DNA from 2 places in the Xanthobacter pseudotagetidis genome. Region 2 is predicted to be linked to the other one. Evidence: riboswitches for the same ligand, from Rfam matches in the RefSeq annotation. Region 2 holds a riboswitch; the other holds the start of a gene.
The links. A riboswitch is a leader RNA that binds a small molecule or an ion and turns the genes downstream of it on or off. The one in region 2 is predicted to bind thiamine pyrophosphate.
Positions count from the first base shown of each region.

Region 1: it holds a riboswitch for thiamine pyrophosphate, as region 2 does, so the genes downstream of both, thiC (phosphomethylpyrimidine synthase ThiC) here and thiO (glycine oxidase ThiO) in region 2, are expected to answer to the same signal.

Region 1 covers NZ_CM195534.1:2,530,460-2,533,661, reverse strand. The annotation lists gene thiC (phosphomethylpyrimidine synthase ThiC) at 1-1,568, opposite strand, end outside; TPP riboswitch at 1,656-1,786, opposite strand; gene V5F67_RS11545 (thymidylate synthase) at 1,966-2,760, shown strand; gene V5F67_RS11540 (tellurite resistance TerB family protein) at 2,904-3,202, shown strand, end outside.
Region 2 covers NZ_CM195534.1:1,710,255-1,713,456, reverse strand. The annotation lists partial or broken gene V5F67_RS07885 (IS5 family transposase) at 1-248, opposite strand, end outside; gene V5F67_RS07880 (glutathione S-transferase family protein) at 412-1,026, opposite strand; TPP riboswitch at 1,201-1,299, shown strand; gene thiO (glycine oxidase ThiO) at 1,288-2,493, shown strand; gene thiS (sulfur carrier protein ThiS) at 2,499-2,708, shown strand; gene V5F67_RS07865 (thiazole synthase) at 2,764-3,202, shown strand, end outside.

The DNA.
Region 1 (3,202 bases), 820 kb from region 2:
GTGAAGCGGGCGCGCGAGAGCGCGTCGTCGCGGATGCGCGCCGCCGGGTGGCCCTTGGCGAGGTCGGCGGCGTGGGCGGCGATCTTGTAGGAGATCACGCCCGCCTTCACGTCGTCGCGGTCCGGCAGGCCCAGATGCTCCTTCGGCGTCACGTAGCAGAGCATCGCCGTGCCGAACCAGCCGATCATCGCCGCGCCGATGGCGGAGGAGATGTGGTCGTAGCCGGGGGAGATGTCCGTCACCAGCGGGCCGAGGGTGTAGAAGGGCGCCTCGTGGCAGACCTTGAGCTGCTTCTCCACGTTCTCGCGGATCAGGTGCAGCGGCACGTGGCCGGGCCCCTCGATCATCACCTGGCAGTCGTACTTCCAGGCGATCTCGGTGAGCTCGCCCAGCGTCTCCAGCTCGGCGAACTGGGCGGCGTCGTTGGCGTCGGCGATGGAGCCGGGGCGCAGGCCGTCGCCGAGCGAGAAGGCGACGTCATACTGGGCGAGGATCTCGCACAGCTCCTCGAAATTCTCGTAGAGGAAGCTCTCCTTGTGGTGGGCGAGGCACCACTTGGCCATGATCGAGCCGCCGCGCGAGACGATGCCGGTCACCCGGTTGGCGGTGAGCGGAACGTAGGGCAGCCGCACGCCGGCATGGACCGTCATGTAGTCGACGCCCTGCTCGGCCTGCTCGATCACCGTGTCGCGGAAGATCTCCCAGGTGAGGTCCTCGGCGACGCCGTTCACCTTCTCCAGCGCCTGGTAGATCGGCACGGTGCCGATCGGCACCGGCGAATTGCGCATGATCCATTCGCGGATGGTGTGGATGTTCTTGCCCGTAGAGAGATCCATCACCGTGTCGGCGCCCCAGCGGATCGCCCACACCAATTTGTCCACCTCCTCGGCGACGCCCGAGGTCACGGCGGAATTGCCGATATTGGCGTTGATCTTCACCAGGAAGTTCCGGCCGATGGCCATCGGCTCGGTCTCGGGGTGGTTGATGTTGTTGGGGATGATGGCGCGCCCGCGGGCCACCTCCTGGCGCACGAACTCGGGGGTGATGTCGGCCGGGATCGTGGCGCCGAGGCCCATGGCCTGGTGATGCGGATGGGCGCCGCCGTTGGCGCGCGCGAGGTTCTCGCGGGCGGCCACGTATTCCATCTCCGGCGTGATGATGCCGGCCCGCGCATAGGCCATCTGGGTCGGGCGCCTGCCCGCCTTGGCCCGCAGCGGGCTGCGGCCGGTGAGGTCGAACTGCGGCAGCGTCGAGGACTGGCCGTCCTTCAGGCCGTTGTCCTCGGGCTTGACCTGACGGCCCGCCACCTCCTCCACGTCGCCGCGCTCGCGAATCCACTGGGCGCGCAGCTGCGGCAGGCCCTTGGTGAGGTCGATCACCGCCTCGGGGTCGGTGTAGGGGCCGGAGGTGTCGTAGACCTTGAGCGGCTTCTCGCTCGGGTCCGAGATGGCGATCTCGCGCATGGCGACGCGCACGTCGGGCCGCGCGGCGCCCACATGGACCTTGCGGGATGAGGCCAGGGGGCCGGTGGTGACCTTCAAAGACGAGGTCGAGCTTTCGTCGAGCATGCGGATCTCCTTCAAGCTTGCGCTTCCAGCGAGACCCGGGATTCGAGCTTCAGGAGACGGCGCGCGGCGGACTCTTCAGGACGTCCGCAGGCACGGGGTTCCGATCCCTTCGCCGGTATGACCCGGATCAGGTTCAAAGGGTCAACGCGGTGGCCGCAGCCCAGAGGCGGCGGCCGTGCGAAATCTCAGCCCCTTCCGGGGCCCCCCTTGGAACGGATCAAGTGTGAGGTAGACCAAAGGCCAATGTCAACGCTGCGTCGCACAATGCCGGCTCGCAGCCCAGAAACGCCGCTGCGATGCTCCCTTGGAAACCGGGCATAAGGGGGATGCATCGTTGGCCCTTGCATCGCCCGGGCCTAGACTTATGTCCCGTTCCCGATTCCCTGGACGTGAGAGCGTGCGCCAATACCATGACCTCCTGAAGCGCATCCTCGACGAGGGCGTGCGCAAGGACGACCGCACCGGCACCGGCACGCTCAGCGTGTTCGGGCACCAGTCGCGCTACGACCTCACCGAGGGCTTCCCCCTGGTGACGACGAAGAAGCTGCACCTCAAGTCCATCGTCCACGAGCTGCTGTGGTTCCTCGCCGGCGACACCAACATCCGGTATCTCAAGGAAAACGGCGTCTCCATCTGGGACGATTGGGCGGACGCAAACGGCGAGCTCGGGCCGGTCTACGGGCACCAGTGGCGCTCCTGGCCCACCCCCGAGGGCGGGGTGATCGACCAGATCGCGCAGGTGGTCGCCGACATCCGGCGCAATCCCGACAGCCGGCGCCTGATCGTCACCGCCTGGAACCCCGCGGACGTGCCGAAGATGGCGCTGCCGCCCTGCCACTGCCTGTTCCAGTTCGCAGTCGCGGACGGCAGGCTCTCCTGCCAGCTCTACCAGCGCTCGGCGGACGTGTTCCTGGGCGTGCCGTTCAACATCGCCTCCTATGCGCTGCTTACCCACATGGTGGCGCAGGTGACCGGGCTGAAGCCGGGGGACTTCGTCCATACGCTCGGCGACGCGCACCTCTACCTCAACCATCTCGACCAGGCGCGCGAGCAGCTGTCTCGTCCCCCCCGCGCGCTGCCGCGGCTGGTGCTGAACCGCGAGGTCACCGACCTGTTCGCCTTCCGCTACCAGGACGTGGCGTTCGATGGCTACGATCCCCATCCCCACATCAAGGCCGCGGTCGCGGTCTGACCGGTGGCGCGGCGGCGCCATTCGGCCCGCGCGCGGAACGTGCTATGTGAGCCGGACCAGGGGAACTGGAATTGCCGCGCGCCTGTCATCTGGGCGTGCGAGCGTACCGAGCGGTTTCGCTCGTTCTTTCAATGGAGGGTGCCATGGCATCGGATGCAGGAAGCCTGCTGGGTCAGCTCTTGGGCGCGGCGCTCGGCGGCGGCAGCGTGCGCGGGGCCGGCGCGGGGCCGGCCGCCAGCGGCGCGGGCGGCAGCCCCCTGGAGCAGATCCTCCAGAGCGCGCTCGGCGGCGGCCAGCAGGGCGGCGGGGCCGGTGGCCTGCCGGGCGGCCTCGGCGACATTCTCGGCCAGGTGCTCGGCGGCGCGGCCGGCGGCCAGGGCCGCGGCGGGCAGGCCGGCGGCGGCCTTGGCGACATCCTCGGACAGGTGCTCGGCGGCGGCGC
Region 2 (3,202 bases):
GCCTCGAACACGCGCTCCCAGACCCCGGCGTGGCACCAGCGGCTGAAGCGCTTGTGGATGCTCTTCCAGCGGCCATAGCGCTCGGGCAGGTCGCACCAGTGCGCGCCGGACCGTAGAACCCAAAGACACCCGTTGACGAACAAGCGGTTATCCGAGCCCGTCCGCCCGGGATCCGTCGCCTTGCCGGGCAACAGCGGCGCGATCTTCTCCCATTGAGCGTCGCTCAATTCATACCGTTTCGCGGCCATGCCGGGGCTCCGTGCGGAAAACACGGTTCCCTATGAATCAGCATTTCAGCGCGCTGGGAATCCTGAATGTCGATCCCGCCTAGACCGCAAAGGCCTGTCCGCACCGGCCAGAAGACGCAGCCGTGCGGGCGCGGCCCCGGAAGCGCCGGCCCGGCGCCTGGCCTCAGCCCGCCGCTGCGGCCAGCGCCGCGGCCTCGATCTCCTGCGCCCTCTTGAAGGCGGGGCGCGCCGTGAGGCGCTCCACATAGGCGACCATGGCCGGGGTGGGATCGATCACCTTGAGCAGGCCGATGCCGTACCACACGTCGGAGCCCAGCATCACGTCGGCGGCGGTGAACTGCTCCCCCAGCAGATAGGGACCGGGCGTCAGCGCCGCGTCCACCACCTCCATCACCAGGTCGAAGCTGCCCCAGCCGGCGCTCGACTTGGGCAGGCTCACACCCATCATCTTCTGCACGAAGGCCGGCTCCATGCAGCCGGCCGAGAAGAACAGGTATTGCAGATAGCGCCCGCGCGCCGGATCGCCCAGGGCCGGGGCGAGGCCGGCTTCCGGCACGCGCTCAGCCACGTAGGCGCAGATGGCGGCGCTCTCGGCGAGGCGCGCTTCGCCATCGGTCAGCGCCGGAACCTTGCCCATGGGATTGACGGCGCGGAAAGCCGGCGTGTCCTGGGCGCCGTTGCGGATGTCGACCAGCGCCCGCTCATAGGCAACCCCGGCCTCCTCCAGCATCCACAGCACGCGAAAGGCCCGGCTATGGGGCGCCCAATAGAGCTTCACTGGCGGTTCTCCCTGGATTTGATCTTTCAGAACATAAAGGGAACATCAACGGGTGTCGAGTCCGCATCAGGACGTATCCGCCGTCATGCTCCGACGTGATCGGAGCATCCACGCCTTGCGTGGGTGCGAGCCGGCTCAGGGCCTTGCGCGCGGGGCTGCGGCGATGGATAATGCGCATACGGCCTGGGGTGCCGTGCACGTGCACGGCTGAGATCATACCCATCGAACCTGTCTGGATCATGCCAGCGTAGGGAGATGCCGATGAGCGCGAGCTTATCGACCTTCGCATCGTCTTCGTCCGAAACCGCCGCCAGCCCGGCGCGGATGAAGGAATCGTGCCCGCGCGTCGCCATCGTCGGCGGCGGCGTCATCGGGCTCGCCATCGCCTGGCGGCTCGCCAAGGCAGGCTGCCCGGTGGATGTGTTCGAGGCCGGCGAGGCCGGCCGGGGCGCCACCCATGCCGCCGCCGGCATGCTCGCCGCCTGCGCCGAGGCCGAGCCCGGCGAGCATGTCCTGCTCGCGCTCAACCGCGCGAGCCAGGCGCTCTGGCCCGCCTTCGCCGCTGAGCTGGAGCAGGAGACGGGCACGGGCGTCGACCTGCGCACGGAGGGCACGCTCTCCATCGCCCTCACCGCCGACGACCTCGCGCGGCTGCGGCATCTCCACGCGCTCCAGACCTCCCTCGGCCTGCCGGTGGAATGGCTCGGCGGCGCCGAGGTGCGTCGGCGCGAGCCCTATCTCGCGGCCAAGGTGGCGGGCGCGATCCTGACGCCGGAAGACCACCAGGTGGACAACCGCAAGGTGGCCGCGGCACTGAAGGCGGCGGCGCTCGCCGCCGGCGTCGGGCTCCACGAGGGCCTGCCGGCGGAGCGGATCGAGGCCGCGTCCGGCCGCGTCACCGGCGTGGTGGCGGGCGGCGCGCTCCACGGCGCCGACGTGGCGGTGCTCGCCGCCGGCGCCTGGAGCCGCGGCATCGGCACGGCCCCGGCGGCGCCCCTGCCGGTGCGGCCCATCAAGGGCCAGATGCTGGCGCTGCAGATGGACCCGGCGGCGCCGATCCTCACCCACGTCCTGTGGGCGCCCGGCGCCTATCTGGTGCCGCGCCGCGACGGCCGGCTCATCATCGGCGCCACCACCGAGGAGAAGGGCTTCGACACCTCGCTCACCGCCGGCGGCCTGCTGGCGCTGCTCACCAATGCCTGGCGCGCGCTGCCGACCCTGGAGGAGCTGCCGATCATCGAGCAGTGGGTGGGCTTCCGCCCCGGCAGCCGCGACGACGCGCCGATCCTCGGCCCGAGCGCCGAGGTGGAGGGCCTCGTCTACGCCACCGGCCACCACCGCAACGGCATCCTGCTGCTGCCGGTGACGACCGATGCCATCGTCTCCCAGATCCTCGACGGCCGCATGGACGCGGTGGCGGCGCCGTTCACGGCGTCGCGCTTCGCCCCGCGCGCGGCGGCGGAGTGACGGCCATGACGCTCGCCCTGAAGGTGAACGGCGCGCCGGAGCGGCACCCCGTCGCCACCGTCGCGGAGCTTTTGCGCGAGAAGGGCGTGGAGGACGGCCGCAAGGGCATCGCGGTGGCGCTCAACGGCGCCGTGGTGCCGCGCCGCGCCTGGGGCGAGACCCGGCTTGCGGCCGGCGACCAGGTGGAGATCATCGAGGCGAAGCAGGGGGGCTGACCCCCCAGGCGCTCCGGGGAGGGAGCGCTTCGCGCAGGAAAGAACGAGAACAACCATGACCGAGTTCAACGATCCCCTCGTCATCGCCGGGCGCAGCTTCACCTCGCGCCTGTTCCTCGGCACCGCCGGCTATCCGAACCAGAAGGTGTTCCTGGATGCGCTGGAGGCCTCCGGCGCGCAGATGGCGACCGCCTCGATCCGCCGCATCAGCCTCGCCGGCTACGAGGAGAGCCTGACCGACCTGCTCGCCGGCCGGGTCCACATCCTGCCCAACACCGCCGGATGCCAGACCGCGAAGGACGCCATCCTCACCGCCGAGCTGGCCCGCGAGGCGCTGGAGACCGACTGGGTGAAGCTGGAGGTGATCGGCGACCGGGAGCTGCTCTATCCCAACGTGGAAGAGCTGCTGAAGGCCACCGAGGAGCTGGTGAGCCGCGGCTTCGTCGTGCTGCCCTACTGCAACGACGATCCCGTCACCTGCCAGAAGCTCGCCG